3 regions of the Thalassolituus hydrocarboniclasticus genome follow, and region 1 is predicted to be linked to each of the others. Evidence: predicted binding sites of a transcription regulator. Region 1 holds the regulator's gene; each other region holds the start of a gene.
The links. The regulator FNR, encoded in region 1, switches genes on or off when oxygen is low (the NO sensors DNR and NnrR bind a similar motif). The targets are predictions, from matches to a motif close to TTGATNTANATCAA.
Positions count from the first base shown of each region.

Region 2: HUF19_RS12325 (bacteriohemerythrin) is a predicted target of FNR. The motif match lies at 2,638-2,651, and genes of this name have one in related genera.
Region 3: HUF19_RS03870 (HP1242/YdcH family protein) is a predicted target of FNR. The motif match lies at 2,052-2,065, and genes of this name have one in related genera.

Region 1 is NZ_CP054475.1:2,279,516-2,285,286, forward strand. Features, by position in the region: gene HUF19_RS09995 (heavy metal translocating P-type ATPase) at 1-114, shown strand, start outside; gene ccoS (cbb3-type cytochrome oxidase assembly protein CcoS) at 118-312, shown strand; gene HUF19_RS10005 (sulfite exporter TauE/SafE family protein) at 309-971, shown strand; gene fnr (fumarate/nitrate reduction transcriptional regulator Fnr) at 1,057-1,824, shown strand; gene HUF19_RS10015 (hypothetical protein) at 2,080-2,574, shown strand; gene ttcA (tRNA 2-thiocytidine(32) synthetase TtcA) at 2,697-3,548, shown strand; gene HUF19_RS10025 (hypothetical protein) at 3,586-4,080, opposite strand; gene greB (transcription elongation factor GreB) at 4,146-4,694, opposite strand; gene HUF19_RS10035 (PGPGW domain-containing protein) at 4,831-5,097, shown strand; gene HUF19_RS10040 (DNA-J related domain-containing protein) at 5,148-5,768, shown strand; gene HUF19_RS10045 (polysaccharide deacetylase family protein) at 5,765-5,771, shown strand, end outside.
Region 2 is NZ_CP054475.1:2,753,407-2,759,177, forward strand. Features, by position in the region: gene HUF19_RS12315 (M15 family metallopeptidase) at 1-488, shown strand, start outside; gene HUF19_RS12320 (SLC13 family permease) at 663-2,021, shown strand; gene HUF19_RS12325 (bacteriohemerythrin) at 2,094-2,564, opposite strand; gene HUF19_RS12330 (Tim44 domain-containing protein) at 2,829-3,689, shown strand; gene HUF19_RS12335 (adenosine deaminase) at 3,813-4,865, opposite strand; gene HUF19_RS12340 (isopenicillin N synthase family dioxygenase) at 4,879-5,771, opposite strand, start outside.
Region 3 is NZ_CP054475.1:882,172-887,942, forward strand. Features, by position in the region: gene lipA (lipoyl synthase) at 1-839, shown strand, start outside; gene HUF19_RS03865 (TorF family putative porin) at 970-1,644, shown strand; gene HUF19_RS03870 (HP1242/YdcH family protein) at 1,709-1,948, opposite strand; gene HUF19_RS03875 (response regulator) at 2,093-3,253, shown strand; gene trxC (thioredoxin TrxC) at 3,247-3,684, opposite strand; gene HUF19_RS03885 (GreA/GreB family elongation factor) at 4,044-4,406, opposite strand; gene dsbD (protein-disulfide reductase DsbD) at 4,602-5,771, opposite strand, start outside.

The DNA of each region.
Region 1 (5,771 bases):
GGCTTTGTTCCGCCCTGGGCCGCGGCCATTGGTATGTCTTTCAGTTCGCTGCTGGTCGTCACCAATGCCCTGCGCCTGAACCGCCTGCCAGCTCCCCAATCTTCTGAGGTGTGATCGATGGATATCATTTACGTGCTGGTGCCACTGTCGCTGCTGCTGATCGGCATTGCCGTGCTGATCTTTTTCTGGGCGGTGAAGAGCGGCCAGTTTGAAGATATGGAATCCCCCGCCCACCGTATTCTGTTTGATGACGATGAGCCGCTCAGTCGCCACCATGACGACAGCGATCAGACTCCGTCTGACAAGCCATGATTGAACCGCTGTCGCTGCTGACCGCCTTCCTGCTGGGCCTGTTTGGCTCCAGCCACTGCCTGGTGATGTGCGGCGGTATCGCCGCCGCTATGGGTAGCCAGGCCGGGACGCAGCGTGTCCGTGTCACCCTGCTGTTTAACGGCGGCCGGATTCTGAGTTACAGCATTGCCGGTCTGCTTGTTGCCAGCGCGGGCCTGTGGTTACAGAGCCAGCATCAGTGGCTGATGCTGGCGCTGCGCAGCCTGGCCGCGCTGATGCTGATTCTGATGGGTCTGTATATCGCCCGCTGGTCACTGCTGCTGACCCGTATTGAACAGCTGGGACAGGGCATCTGGAAATACCTGCAACCTCTGACCCGCCGCTTTATGCAATCCCCGCGTGCGCTCGACCGTTTCTGGCTGGGCATGCTCTGGGGGTGGTTGCCCTGCGGCCTGATTTACAGCACGTTAAGCTGGGTGGCAGCCAATGGCCAGCCGTTACTGGGGGCCGCCGCGATGTTCGCCTTTGGTCTGGGTACCCTGCCGGCGTTGTTTGCCAGCACACTGGCGGCCAGCGTACTGACCCCTTTATTAAGCAACCAGCACGTGCGTCAGCTTGCCGGTACACTGCTGATCGTCTTCGGACTGTGGACTGCACTATCGGTCTGGTTGCTTTCTTGACAGATCGCACGCTAATGCCGAACATAGCCGCAACTGCTGCACTTGTTACATACTCCGTATATGGAGTTTCACTCAGGAATCAGTCATGAAAACGACACATGCTGCGCCTGCTCCACTGCGGGGCACTCAACCACACTGTCAGACCTGCTCACTGAATGCGCTTTGTCTGCCATTGTCTCTGAACGATTCCGATATGGAGCGCCTCGACGATATCATCCGTCGCGGCCGTCCGATTCAGAAAGGCCAGCTGTTATTCCAGCAGGGCGAGCCTTTCCAGTCTGTATTTGCCGTGCGTACCGGCGCGCTGAAAACCTACACTCTGGCCAGTAATGGCGAAGAACAGATTACCGGTTTCCACCTGGCCTCTGAGCTGGTCGGCCTGGCCGGCTACGATAACGGCAACTACCCGTTAACCGCCAAAGCACTGGAAACCACCACCGTCTGTGAAATTCCGCTGCAGCAACTCGACAGTCTGGCCGATGATCTGCCGGATCTGCGTAAGCAGCTGATGCGCACGATGGGCACCGAAATCCGTCATGATCAGAACATGATGCTGCTGCTCAGCAAGAAGAACGCCGAAGAGCGCGTAGCTTCCTTCCTGATTGATATTTCCCAGCGCTATTCACGTCGTGGTTTCTCGGCCAGTCATTTCCGTCTGCCGATGTCGCGGGTCGATATCAGTAACTATCTGGGCCTGGCGGTTGAAACCATCAGCCGCGTGTTTACCCGCTTCCAGAAAAACGGGCTGATCGAAACCCAGGGCAAAGAAGTGATCCTGCAGGACGCCGATATGCTGTATGAACTGGCGGGCCTGAATACCGAAAAAGAGTGTGCTGCTCACCCGCAAGAGTAAGTGCCGGAGCAGGCACAGCAAAAAAGCTAAAAAACCGGCCTCTGGCCGGTTTTTTTATGCCCGCCTGCTGACCCGACGCCCTCTGGTACGGGAAATGCTTTCACCAGAATAAAGGCTGAACCGTTGTGGTTTTTCTGGCGCCGGTTTCCAAACGCTCTATTGGCAATTGGTATAAAACCGCAGCAGATAAAATAATCTGATCTAAGATTGCAGAAACAACGTCATTCAGCCGATATGACGTATATGGAGGTGACTATGGGCATCTGCGCAAACGAACTGACCCGCTGGGTCATCCAGCCAACCCTGCAACGCATCGGCGTAACCAATCCGATGGCTTCTGCCCTGCTGCTGGCAACTGCGGCTCAGGAATCGGCTCTTGGCTCGCACCTCAAAGCCGCCGGTCAACGGGCGCTGGGCATTTACCGCATTCACAGTCTGACCCACCGACATGTATGGGACGCTTATCTGGCGCAACAGCCGGAACTGGCCAGCACCGTGCGCGGCCTGGCCAGCCAGCATGATTTTCTCAGTCATCCTCACGCTGAGCTGACCACTAATCTGTCTTATGCCACCGCTATTGCCTGGTTTATCTACGCCCGCAATGAGGATTTTGTTCTTCCTGCGGATGCCACCCCAGAGCAGCTCGCACGTTTATGGAAGCGTTTTTACCATCCGCGCAGCGGCGTCAGCATTGAAGAGTTCTGCGCCAGTTTCGGCGCCGCCACCGCCCTGCTCGACCGTGCAGCCTGAGCAGGCTCACGGTCCTGAAAACGCCTGAATACCTCTCCTTTTTAACTGCCTGACCTGTGCAGGCGGTTCCTTCACCCGGTGCATTCTGCTATAAAGCGGGCGCAATTATTCAGGGTGTTTTTATGATCGAATCCGCTGCCGAGCGCAAAGAGCAACTCGAGTTCAACAAACTGCAGAAGCGCCTGCGCCGTAATGTCGGCAAGGCCATCGAAGACTACCGCATGATCGAAGACGGCGATAAGGTCATGGTTTGCCTGTCCGGCGGTAAAGATTCGTACACCATGCTCGACATTCTGTTAAGCCTGCAGAAAAGCGCACCGATTCACTTTGATATCGTGGCGGTGAATATGGATCAGAAGCAGCCCGGATTTCCTGAACATGTGTTGCCGGAATACCTGAGCAAACTGGGCATTGAGTATCACATCGTTGAGAAAGATACCTACAGCGTGGTGAAAGAGATCATTCCGGAAGGTAAAACCACCTGCAGTCTGTGCTCACGCCTGCGTCGCGGCACCCTGTACGGCTTTGCCGAAAGCATCGGTGCGAACAAAATTGCCCTTGGTCATCACCGCGACGACATTATCGAAACCCTGTTCCTCAATATGTTCCATGGCGGCAAACTCAAGGCTATGCCACCGAAACTGCTGAGCGATGATAAGAAACACGTGCTGATCCGCCCGCTGGCTTATTGCAAAGAAAAAGACATCGAGAAATTTTCCCAGGCACGGGGCTTCCCGATCATTCCGTGCAACCTCTGTGGCTCACAGGAAAACCTGCAGCGTCAGAACATCAAGATGATGCTGGAGCAGTGGGACAGAGAACAGCCGGGACGCAGTGAGAATATCTTTGCCGCTATCTGTAATGTGGCGCCGTCACAATTGGGTGATACGCAGTTGTTTGATTTTGTCACCCTGCAGGATAAGCAGGACAAAGGTCATCTGTTTACCCGTCTGGATGTGGTTCAGATCGACTGATCTGACTGCTCTTTTTGGCTGGCAAAAGAAAAGGCGGTCATAAACCGCCTTGCAACATGCTGGTGACCAGCAGCTGATAATCCCCCGGCCCTTTCACAATAAACTCCATCTTATAACGCCGGTCGGTAATGATGGACTCCGCCAGCGCTGTCAGGTGACAGGCCGCACTGCTGAGTTCCGGCTGCGGCATTTGCAGACGGACCTGATACTGCTCTTCCAGCTCTTTTACCCGTACCGTTGAAATGGCCTGGGTTTCACTGCCGGCAATGCCTTTGCGGATCCATTGCAGATAAATACCGTGCGGGCCTTTGAAATTAGTACGGACAACGCGGATATAACCCTCACCGGCTTCCGATTTCCATGGGCAGACCCGCTGCACCTGATCAATCCAGACCGGCATTTTATAAACGCCGGCAAAGGGCCAGGTTTCACCTTCGGCGTCTGGCTGGTTATTGATCTCTGCGTCGGCGGCCAGAGCTGTATACGTCAGACAAACCGACAGCAAAGCCGTCATCATGCGTGCTGATCTCATAATGATCCTCCTGCCATTAAGCCTAGCAGAGGTCTGCGCCAGCGCTTGTTGTGGTCATTTGCCTGTCAGGCCGAAAATACCGCCTGATTACTGCCGCCGGCATCCCATGCAGGACGCTGATAACACACGCTAAGGATGTAAAAGGTTTCCTCTCCTTTCGGCAGGCGCACGGTCACTTCATCATCGACCCGCTTACCCAGTAAGCCTCGTGCCAGCGGCGCATCAACGCTGATATAGCCGCGCTTGAGGTCAATTTCATCCTCGCCCACCAGACGGTAGCGATGGATTTCACCGTCATCGTCTTCAAGCTCCAGCCAGGCACCGAAAAAAACTTTCTGCGGATCGGCCGGCAGCCGGTCAACCACCGTCAGAATCTCCAGACGCTTCAGCAGGAAACGGACGCGACTGTCGATCTGGCGTAATCGGCGTTTACCGTAGATGTATTCGGCATTTTCAGAGCGGTCACCGAGCTTGGCAGCATCAGAGACCTCCTGCGTCACTTTCGGACGCTCAGTGCGCCACAGGTAATCGTATTCCCGGCGTAAGGCCTGCTCCCCCTCAGGGGTTATCAGATGGCTGCGTTTCGGCAGCGGCTTTTTTTCCTGTTCACTCATACCTTGGCCCGTATAAAAATTTCATATATCCGCAACAGAGTCGTGGCAGGCTGCAATAACGGCGCTGCGGCAGCACAGAGACAGCTGCCTGACGAACCGGTTAATTCCGGCATAAAAAACCGGGTGATGGCACAGCATGATCAGACGCAGCGTTAAAATGGTGACCGGTGTTCTGCTGTTGCTGCTGGGCATTATTATTACGCCAATGCCGATTCCCCTTGGCATTATCCTGATCATCCTTGGTCTGTCTATGCTGGTATCGACGATCCCCAGGGTGCGCACATTTCTGCAGTTTCTGCGCCGGCGCTACCGCGTGTTTTCGCACAAACTGAACAGCATCAAACACCGCCTGCCTGCATTCGCCCGCCAGCTGATTGAAGATACCGATCCTGACCAGCCCTGAGCAGCCCACTATAAAGCCCCCAATAAAGCCCTCTGTGCTAGCATAAGAGCATGAACTCAGATGCCCTCTCTCCTCTGGCGGCCAGTGACAGCGCCACCGATGACTTCGCTCCTCTGCTCGAACTGCTGAACCTGTATCTGGCCGACGGCCAGAGCCACACTGAATACGATGTGCTGTGCTGGCTGCAGGCGCCCGAACAGGGAGTCTTCCGCGCCGATGCCCTGCGCGATTCACTCACCATGTTTCGCAGCCATTTTATTCTGATGCATTGCCTCTACCGCCTGCAGCAGCAATGGGCTGCTGAACAAACTGCCCTGCTGGACATCAGCGCACTCAGAATTTGCCGCTCACCCTGGCCAGATAACGCCCACAACCGTGGACTGACAGAACATAGTCCGCTGGCACAGTATTACCTCGACCTCAGCCAGCTGAATACCGCTCAGGAAGAGGTGGATGATCTGCTGCGCAGCTTCTGGCAGAAGATGCTGCAGCCGGAACAGGAGGATCAGGACATTGCTGAACTGGAACTCAGTAAGCCCGTGACAGGGGCAGAGATTCGATTACAATATCGTCGCCTGGCGATGCAACACCATCCCGACCGCGGCGGTGATGAAAACCGCTTCCGCACCATTCAGGCTGCCTTTCAACGACTCAAGCACCGGTATTCATGATTA
Region 2 (5,771 bases), 470 kb from region 1:
TGCTCAGCCGTCCGGCGGCAGAAGCTCTGGCCAATGTGGCAGCCGAATTACGTCAGCAAAACCTGCGCTTAAAAATCTTTGATGCTTATCGCCCGCAACGCGCGGTCGACCATTTTTTACGCTGGGCCAGCAGTGCCGAAGACTTGCGCACCAAAGAGCGTTTTTATCCGGCGCTGGAAAAGCCGCAACTGTTTGAGCAGGGTTACTTATTCAGCCACTCCTCACACTCACGCGGCAGTACCGCCGACCTGACCCTGACCGACAACGACGGTCGGGAGCTGGATATGGGTACCATCTTTGATTTCTTTGGCCCGCAGTCCTGGCCGGAGTCGGCGGACGTCAGCCCCCATCAGCGCGCCAACCGCGATTTACTGCAGAGCGTTATGCGTCGCCACGGTTTTACAGGTGTGCGGGAAGAGTGGTGGCACTTTACCCTTGCCGATGAACCCTACCCCGATCAGTATTTTGATTTTTTGCCTTGGGAATAAAACTCCGCCCATACCTCATACGGCCATAAAAAGCAGCTGGATGACAAAAACAATTCTGCCTTATACCTGCGGTTATTACCGTAGTTATACCTAGGGCTAAGTATTATAAACCCGACTGGCGGCAGCCCGCGCCACGCAGTATGCTGAACCATTGCCATTAATAAAGGTAGGGCTATGCTCTCTTCCGCTTTTTTCCGGCGCTGGCGCGGACCACTGATTTTAACGGCCGATATTCTGCTGTTTGTGCTGCTGCTCAAAACCCTGCCCTTTGCTCCGGCGGTGGTTACCGGGCTGAGTATTCTGGTGTTTATTGCTGTGCTGTGGCTGACCGAAGCCATTCATGTATCGGTAACCGCATTACTGGTCCCCATTCTGGCCGTCGGTTTCGGCATCTTTAAAACACCTCAGGCACTGAGTAACTTTGCCGACCCTATTATCTTTTTGTTTCTTGGTGGCTTTGCTCTGGCTTCAGCACTGCATGCTCAGGAGCTTGACCGCGCCATCGCCAATAAAGTACTGAATATTGCCCGTGGCCGTCTGGCCATTGCGGTGCTGATGATGTTTGCCGTATCGGCTGGCCTGTCGATGTGGGTCAGTAACACTGCTACGGCGGCCATGATGTTGCCGTTGGTGCTGGGTATGCTCAGCCAGCTTGACCGAGAAAAACATCACCGCACCTACGTATTTACCCTGCTCGGCGTTGCCTACTGCGCCAGTATTGGCGGTATCGCTACTCTGGTTGGCAGCCCGCCGAATGCCATTGCTGCAGCACAGAATGGCATGACATTTGTCGATTGGATGAAACTGGCGCTGCCGGTGACGCTGGTTCTGCTTCCGGTTGCTGTCGGCGTACTGTACTGGGTACTAAAACCCGATCTGAAACAACGCTTCAGCGTGCAGAAAAGTACTCTGGTCTGGGATAACAATAAACGTATTACCCTCGCCATTTTTGTCATCACCGTATTGTGCTGGATTTTCAGTGCTCCGCTGAATGCCTGGCTCGGCAAATTTGCATCCTTTGACAGTATTATTGGTATCAGCGCCATTATTGCACTGGCCACCAGTGGCGTGGTGAGCTGGAAAGATATTGAAAAAACCACCGACTGGAGTGTGCTGTTATTGTTCGGTGGCGGTCTGTGCCTCAGTGCCATTTTAAAAGCCACCGGCACCAGTGAATTTCTGGCGCACAGTATTGGCGATTTTCTGCACTCCGGCGGCACTCTCGTAGCACTGCTGAGTATTGTGACCTTTGTGGTGTTTCTTACCGAGTTTGCCAGCAACACCGCCAGCGCCGCACTGTTAGTACCGGTATTTGCGGCCATTGCCGACAGCCTGGGTGTATCACCGGTTATTCTGTCGGCGCTGATTGCCATCGCCGCCTCCTGTGCCTTTATGCTGCCGGTCGCCACACCACCCAATGCCATCGTATTCGGCAGCGGTTATGTGCAGCAAAGTGAAATGATGCGCGTGGGTATCTGGCTGAATCTGGCCTGCATTATTGTGCTGACCCTGTTTGCCTGGTTGTTCTGGTAAAGAGGAGTTTCTCAGCGAAACGCGCATAAAAAAACGGCTGAGGTTTTACTCAGCCGTTTTTTATTTCGCCGCTCAGGCGTTGGAGGTAGTGTTGCCGAAAATCCGCTTTAATGCCGAATTAATCCAGCCTGCTTCACGCTTCAGCACTTTTTTTACCACCGGCACATAATCGACATCCTCGTGGCGGATATGCTGAATAAGCCACGCCATTAATGACGTACGCACCCGGCGGGCAATACCAAACGGATCGCGGCCGCTGGTCAGCTCTTCCTGCATACGCGCAATTTTATCTTCGAAGCGGCGATGCACCATCTGGTGCGCGCTCAGCAAAACATAACCCGCCTGATTCATTAACTGCTCTTCAAACACAAAATGATCCAGGGTGTAGTCACGCAGGCGCTCCATAACGTCGAAAACCTCATCCACGTTTTCAGAGCTGATCGCTCGTGTCAGATCATTGATGTAATACACAATCTGGCGATGCTGGGCATCAATCACTTCAATTCCCAGATTCAGGTCAGCGGTCCACTCATACATTTCCATAGCCGGAACATCCTTTCGCTGTTGTTTTTATTAATATACTCCGGCGAGTCTAGTTAAATGGCCTGATCTGAAATTGATCTGAATCAATTCCCACACACTTTGAAAGGTCAAATTCACGCAAAATACAACGTCCATCACATTTACGATTCCTGCCAATTCCGTGCATGACGACCCCCTCTCACTGCCCTATGATGCATGCCTGAAAATGGCTTTTCTGCAGAAACCTATGCAGAAAGAGCCGCATAAAAATACAACGAGGATACTATGAAAGCCTTCTGGACCCTGTTCACCGCCCTGATGCTTACCTTCGGACTTGCCAGCACCGCGGATGCCGCACGCTTTGGCTCCGGTGGTTTTGGCAAATCCAAAGCTGTGCCTTTCCAACAGAAAAAAGCCACTCCGGATCAGACCCAGAAACAGCAGCCAGCCAACAGCGCCCGTCCGGGCAGCGGTCTGGGTAAAGGCTTGCTGGGTGGTTTACTGGCCGGTGGCCTGTTCGCCTACCTGCTGGGCAGCGGCGCCTTTGAAGGCATTCAGATGATGGATATTCTGCTGCTGGCGCTGGTTGGTTTTGTTCTGTTCAAGCTGTTGCGTGGCCGCGCCGCTCAGCACAATGCGCCACAGAGTGCTTATTCCGCTGCCGGCAATGCTGCTCAGCAACGTCAGAGCTTCGATATGGGTAATCTCGCCGACAACGGTGCTGCTGCCACTTCTGGCAACAGCGCCGCTTTTGCTGCCGAAGCCAGCATTGATCTGCCAGCCGGTTTTGATCAGCAGGCCTTTATCGACGGTGCCTTACAGCACTACCGTGAAGTACAGGAAGCCTGGAATCAGGGCAACCTCGATACCATTGCTGAATACGTCAGCCCGGGCCTGTATGCCGCCCTCGCCAACCAGCGCAACCGTATGATGGTGCCACCACAAACCGAAGTGCTGGATTTAAGCGCCGAAATCGTCGCCGCCGGTCAGGCCGGAGACACCGCCGAAATCAGCCTGCTGTTTAAAGGCCGCGTACGCGACCTGCTGGAAAAATCCGAAGACGGTATTTTTGATATCTGGCATCTGGAGCGTGATCTGAGCAAAGACAACGCGCCATGGCTGATCGTGGGCATTCAGGCCGAATAAAACGGCCGGTTTTCCTTTCATCTGCTTTAACGCAACAGGGCAGCACAATGTGCTGCCCTGTTGCGTTAAGACCGCTATCAATCTTTTGGCGCTACCTTGGTGGGCAACCGCCTTCTGACAACCTCAGGCCGCAATCGCCTGTTCCAGTTTTTCCAGTAATAACGCTTTTTGTTCCGTACTGATAAAGCTGGCCTGAATACTGTTGGCGGCCAGCTGCGCAGCCTGCCCGCAGGTCATCCCGAGATGATCCGCCAGCGCCTGATAATTGGCCAGCAGATAGCCACCAAAAAACGCCGGATCATCGGCATTAACGGTAACGCACAAACCGCGCTGCAGTAATTGCAGAATCGGATGTTCGCTCATGTGCTGGTAGACCTTTAAACGGGTATTCGACAGCGGACATACGGTTAACGGTATACCTTCGGCTGCCAGACGATCCATCATTGCTTCACTGTCAGTACAGCGCACACCATGGTCGATACGCTCAACCTTTAAAATATCGAGCGCCCCTTCGATATAAGCAATCGGGCCTTCTTCACCGGCGTGGGCCACCCGGTGCAAACCAAGTTCAGCAGCGGCAGCAAAGACTTTGGCAAACTTTTCCGGCGGGTTACCCAGTTCGGAAGAGTCGAGGCCAACACCGATGAATAAATGCAGATACGGAATTGCCTGCTCCAGGGTGACAAAGGCCGCTTCTTCACTCAAATGGCGCAGGAAGCACAGAATCAGACCGCTGCTGATACCGAGCTGCTGCTGACCATCGGCCAGGGCGCGGCTGATACCATCAAGCACGGTTTCCATGCTGATCCCGCGCTCTGTGTGGGTCTGCGGATCAAAGAAAGGCTCAATATGCACAACGCCTTCGTCATGGCAGCGCTGCAGATACGCCCAGGTTAAGTCGTAAAAATCCTGCTCGGTACGCAGCACGTCGGCGCACTGGTAATAGATATCGAGAAAGGACTGCAGGTTGGTAAAGTTATAGGCCTGGCGGATCTGATCCACATCCTGATAAGGCAACTGGATGCCATTGCGTGCCGCCAGAGCAAACATCAGCTCGGGCTCCAGTGAACCTTCCAGGTGCAGGTGCAGTTCGGTTTTAGGCAAGGCCCGTAAAAAAGCGTCGTCAGCAACCTCTGCTGCACGACTGGTTGTCAGAAAGTGTTCAAATCCGCTCATGGTGGTCTCCCGGTCAGCCTTCGTCCTGAGTGCGATAGGCATAGGTGGCGGCAAAGCGCGACAGAATCCACTCGCCACTGGTGATTAAAGGATAGCGTGCATTTCGCTCGGCAGTGATGCAGCTCGGAATACAGGTTACCGGTGTGTCATAACGTGGCTCGACAAAAAACGGCATGGAATAACGGTGTACGCCCGCTGCCAGATTACGCACCCGGTGCTGGGTAGACAGATAAAAGTCATTGGTCCAGCGCTGCATAAGATCACCGATATTCACCACCAGCGCATCTTTTACTGGCGGTGCCGCCACCCATTCACCCTGTGCATTGCAGACTTCCAGACCGCCGACATCGTCCTGCAGCAGCAGGGTCAGGCAACCGTAATCGGTGTGGGCTCCGGCGGCCTTGGTCTCGTCATCAACCACCTGATCGGCCGGACGGGGTGGATAGTGAATCATGCGCAGCACCGAAGTATGCTGATCATCGAAATACTGGTTAAAGAAGTCATCGGGTAACTGCAGTGCAATCGCCATGGCTTTTAACAGACGGCGGGCAACACTCATTAACAGCCCGTAATGCTGATTCATCTGCTGCTGGAAACCGGGTAATACGCCGTACTGGTTCGGGCCATACAATTTCGGGAAGGCTTTAACAACCGGGTGCTCAGGGTGAATATCGAGCGCCATATCGAAGGTTTCTTTCCAGTCGCTGGGCTTGCTCGGGTCGAGCTGCTCGGCGCCGGCGCTGCCCCAGCCACGATGATTGCTGCTGTTGGCAATCAGCATCTGTTGTTTCAGCTCTTCCGGCTGGGCAAAAAATGTTTTCGCCAGAGCAAACATGCTCTCCAGCTGGGCTGAGGAAATACCGTGCCCCTGAATATAGAAAAAACCGATTTCACGGCAAGCCTGGT
Region 3 (5,771 bases), 1.4 Mb from region 1:
GCATTCCGGCTTCGCCGAAGATCAACGAAATCAAACAGAAGCTGCGCAAGCACAAGCTGCACACCGTGTGTGAAGAGGCCAGCTGCCCGAACATCGGTGAGTGTTTTGGTGGCGGTACGGCAACTTTCATGATCATGGGTGATATCTGTACCCGCCGCTGTCCGTTCTGCGATGTGGGTCATGGCCGTCCGAATCCGCTGGATGTGGATGAGCCGATCAATCTGGCTACTGCCATTGCCGATATGGGCCTGAAATACGTAGTGATAACCTCGGTTGACCGTGACGATCTGCGTGATGGCGGCGCCCAGCATTTTGCCGATTGCATCCGTCTGACCCGCGAGCACAGTCCTTCGATTCAGGTCGAAACCCTGGTGCCGGACTTCCGTGGCCGTATGGAAATTGCCCTCGATATTCTCAGCGAAACGCCACCGGATGTGTTTAACCACAATCTGGAAACCGTGCCGCGTTTGTACAAAGAATGCCGTCCGGGTTCTGATTACCAGTGGTCGCTGACGCTGCTGAAAGAATATAAGGCCCGCCGTCCTGAGGTGGTGACTAAATCCGGCCTGATGCTGGGGCTGGGGGAAACCAACGAAGAAGTCATTGAGGTGATGAAAGATATGCGCGCGCATAACATTGATCACATCACGCTGGGGCAATATCTGCAGCCGAGTAAAAATCACTCACCGGTTAAGCGCTTTGCAACTCCGGAAGAGTTTAAAGAGCTGGGTGATATCGCCAAGAGTCTGGGTTTCCTGCGTGTGACCAGCGGCCCGCTGGTACGCTCGTCTTATCATGCGGATCTGCAGGCGCAGGGCGAAGACGTTGGCGGACTGTAAAATGGTGTGGGCCGTGATTCTGTAGCGGCTCTTTCTGTGAACGTTATTGGATTGTGAAACCTTGGGCGGTGATTATGTAACCGCTCTGTGATAGACATAGGGTTCCTGTTTAATCCATTGAGGGAACCCTATGAAACGTTCGACCCTGCTGGCTATTCCGGCTTTTTTGGCACTCTCGTCTGCGGCATCTGCTGCCACCGTGACGTATAACGCCGCTTTTGTCTCAAATTACCTGTTCCGTGGTCTGACCATGACCGATGACGGCCCGGCTTTGCAGGGCGGTGCGGATGTGAAAAACGGTAATGCCTATGCGGGTGCCTGGTTCTCCAATGTTGATAAGCCGGACGGTGCAGAAGGTCTGCCAGTCGAGATGGACGTGTATTTTGGCTATAACAACCAGTTCGATGGATTTAACCTCGATATGGGTGTGCGCACTTACAACACGCTGTTTGATGTGGGTCGTGAAGAGACCGAATTCAAACTGGGTACCAGCCCGGCCAAAGGTCTGTCTGTCAATATGCACCGTGGCGTAAAGGCTCAGTACTGGTATCCGGAAGTCACTTTCGAAAAACACCTGCCTCAGCGCCTCTATCTGGACGTAGCCGTTGGTATGTGGATGGTGGATGACGCTGACGATAAAGCGCTGACTGCCCGGGTTGAACTGGCCCGTGATTTCCCCGAATTCCATAAGATTGATCTGTTTGTCGCCGCCGACTTTATCAGCGATGAAACCCCTTATGGCGACAATAACGATAAAGACGATTCTGATCTGAATTTCGTTATTGGTGTGCGCAAAAACTTCTGATAAGTGACGCGTTATCCACAAAAAAGCCCGGAAATCCGGGCTTTTTTGTGTCTGGCAGAAATGCTCAGGCGCTTTTCAGCATCGCATAGAGGTCATCCTTCAGATGCAGGCGGCGCATTTTCAGGCCCTCCAGACGCTCATCTGAGGCTGCCTCAACAGCTTCTTCAATTTTGCGTACTTCCCGGTCCACTTCATGATACTCGTCAAACAGGCGGGCGAAATGGCGGTCTTTCATTTTCAGTGTGCGGATCTGATCGCTCATATCCGGGAACTCTCGGTGCAGGTCGTGGTGTTCAATTGTCATTATCGGGCCTCCTTTGAAGATGCTTTCAGATTGCCTGCTCTGACAGAAAGCCTCTTGATACAGATCAGGCCAATCCCTGTTGTTTACAGGGGCTTTGCTATAGTTGATACAGATCAAATATCTGACGGCCTCAGGGAGAGGGATATGAGTTGTAACAACGTGGCGCTGCTTGATGATGAAATCAGTATGATCAGGCTGCTTGAACGTGCTCTGGATAACTATGATGTACAGGCATTTACCGACCCGGAGGGATTCCTGAATAACCTGCGTCCGGAGACGGACTGCATCTTGCTGGATATTCAGATGCCGGGGCGTGATGGCTATGAAATTTGCCGTATGCTGCGTTCCCGTGAAGCAACACGCCATACGCCGATTCTGTTTGTCTCAGGTCAGAGTGATCTGGAGCAGCGTCTGCAGGGTTATGCGGCGGGCGCCGATGATTTTATCTGCAAGCCTTTCAACATCGACGAGATGCGCGCCAAGGTTGAACGCGCTCTGCTCAGTAAAGAGCAGCGGGAAATTCTGCAGTCGTCGGCTGATGAGGCCCGTCAGGCGGCATTTGAGGCGATGACGCATTCCGCTGAGCAGGGAGAAATCAGCCGGTTTATCGAACAGGTTATGGGCTGTAAGAGCCGCGAACAACTGGCCTCTGTGCTGATTGCCAGCCTGAAAAACTTTGGTCTGAATGCTGTTTTAGCCTGCTGGACGGGGCCTGAGTTCTGTTTTGTCTCCCATGCTGAGCAGGTGCGCCCACTGGAGTCGGAGTTATTGCTGAGCTGCCGCGAGGGCGCACGGATCATTGAGCTGGAAAAGCGCATGATCGTGAACTTTGGCAATGCCTCAGTGCTGATCAAAAATGTCCCCTGGCAGGAAAAAGCCCGTTATGGCCGGATTAAAGACCACCTGTGTGTACTGATGAGCGGTGTTCATGCGCGTTTGCAATCGCTTTCGACCGAACACAAGCTGCAGCAGCAACAGACGCTGCTGGATGCTCTGGATGATGTGGAATACGCCTTACAGCACCTGCAGCAGCGTCAGGATCAGGGACTGAACAGTGCCCGTGAAACCGTGCAGGAACTGGAGCTGGAGTTATCAGAAGAACTGTTGCTGCTCAATCTCGATCCGGATCAGGAGCGGCATCTGATGCAGCTGGTGCGCAATCACATCAGTCAGCTGGAGCAGTTATACCGCAGCAGTGCCGATGTGACAGGCCCGCTGCAGCCGGTGCTGCAGGCGCTGGCCGATATTGCCGGACAGCGTCCGGCGGCTGACCGCACCGGTACGGCTGCTTATTCTGTTCAGTGAATCTTGCTCAGCGCTGCCTGCAGCCATTGCTGTAGTTGTGGCGCCGGCAACGCGCCTGCCAGACGATCAATTTCCTTTCCCTGATGATAAACAATCAGCGTCGGAATACTGCGGATGCCGAGTTGTGCACTGGTTTGCTGTGCCTGTTCGGTGTTGACCTTGGCGAAGCGCAGCTGTTGCTGCATCTGCCCGCACAGCTGGGTAAATACCGGCGCCATCATCTGACAGGGGCCGCACCAGCTGGCCCAGAAATCGACCACCACCGGCAGATCATTTTTCAGCAGAAAGCGCTGGAAATTGCTGTCGTCCAGTTCCACCGGATGACCGTTGAATAAAGGCTGTTTGCAGCGCCCGCACTGGGCCTGCAGCTTTTGCTGCTGATCTTCAGGGATACGGTTAATGGCCGCACAGGATGGGCAGGTGTAATGCATGATGGAATCTCCGCGAAAACATGCCATCTATATGCGTCTTCGGGAATGAAGTTTCAAGGGCAGGGGGCTGGTCTGTCTTTTGTATATTGGCCCCCTGCGTTTATTTATGCCGGGTTTTGCTTCTTCGCGCGTTTATCGCGGCGTTTTTCTTTCAGCGTTTTGGCCGGCTGTTTCTTCTCTTGTTTTGCCATTGCAATATCTCCGTTCAGCGCTGCTGCTCTGTCTGCCGCAGGGACAGTGGCAGCTTGCGGGTAACTGAAGAGCTGTTTGTGCTGCAGGGTCTATTTAATGAGTGTTAACAGGCCCCGGGCACGCGACAAGTTAAGGGCTTCAAGGCGATGTCCTCCATTTCCGGATGGTCAGTTGATGACCTGAATAACGGTAAATGCAGAGCGGATGCCCATAACATTCACCGTACAGCTGTCGCCGGGTTGCAGGCCGCTCAGGGCTGCTCCCAGTGGCGAAAGAATGGAAATGCGGTACTTGCCAGGGTTGGCATCGGCCGGAGACGTCAGAACCACCGAAAAGCGTTCAGCGGATTGCAGCACCACCAGAGAATTCAGGCGGATAGCGCGCTGGTTTTCCGGGCTGCTTTGCCGCACATCGCTATAGGCTTTCAGCAGCTGTAAAGGGCTGCGGTAGCTGAAGGCATCCGTGGTCAGTAAATGCTGTTGCAGGCGCTGGCCTAATTGCCGCACCGGGTTGGGAATACAGGAAATCATGTTTCTCTCCATAACTGATAACAAACGTTATGTTGCGCCGGAGAGTGAGGTGCTCTCCGGCTCAGTTCTGGAAGGTTCTGGCCTGCGACAGGGGAAGGAGGTGTTTCATATAACGTTATTTCTCAATAGCTGTGAGGCGATCATAGCCCGGAGAAAATAAAAGGCAAGCCTGCTGCGGAGGCTTGCTGAATGCATTCAGGGCAGGTGTTTCCGGATATGGGCAACAAAGCGGTCTTTGCCAAGCTCTCCGACAATACGGGCGGCTGGCATTTCCTGCTGCTGACTGAAAAACAGAATGGTTGGCGGGCCGAATATGGCGTGTTTCTGCATAAAGGCAATCTGCTCGGCGCTGTTATCGGTGACGTCGAGCTGCAGCCAGAGGACGTTCTTCATCATCTGCTGTACATCGGGCTGGGCAAAGATTTCTTCCTCCATTACTTTGCAGCTGATGCACCAGTCGGCGTACAGATCGAGCATCACCGGTTGCTGGCTGGCCGCAATCTGTTTTTCGATCTCGGCTACAGAGCTGCTGCGGAAAAACGCCGACGAGTGCGCCGGGGTGCTGTTGCTGCCGATGAATTGCTGGCTGCCACTCAGTGGTTGTAATGGATTGCTGTTGCCCTGCAATACGCCGACAAAGGCGATGATGCCGTAGAGTAAAAATACCCAGGCCAGACCTTTGACCAGCCGCTGTATACCGCTGGCGGCCGGTTCCAGTGCGCCGAGGCTGATGCCGTAAAACAGGGCCAGCAGTGCCCACAGCAGCAGGCTGATGTTTTCGGGCAGGATACGGCTCAGCAGCCAGATGGCAACGCCCAGCAGCAGAATGCCGAAGAAGGCTTTGATCTGGTTCATCCAGCCGCCGGCTTTGGGCAGGAATGACGCGCCGGTGGTGCCGAGCACAATCAGCGGTGCGCCCATGCCTAGGCCAAGCGCCAGCAATGCGCTGCCTCCCAAGATGGCGTCGCCGGTGGTGCTCAGATAAACCAGTGCACCCGCCAGTGGCGCAGATACACAAGGGGATACCACCAGAGCAGAGAGAATGCCCATGATAAAGACGCTCAGCCACTGGCCGCCTTTCTGGTTCTGATTCAGCTGGTTCAGACGGTTACGCAGACCCGATGGCAGTTGCAACTCATACAGGCCAAACATGGCCAGTGCCAGCAGCACAAAGAGCACGGCAAACAGAATCAGTACCCAGGGGGTTTGCATCCAGGCCTGAATATTGGCTCCGGCACCGAGCAGGCCGACGGTCAGACCGGCGGCGGCATAGGTCAGGGCCATGCCGAGCACGTAGATGGATGAGAGGATAAAGCCACGGCTGGCGGAGGTGTTCTTCTGGCCGAGAACAACCGTGGTCAGGAT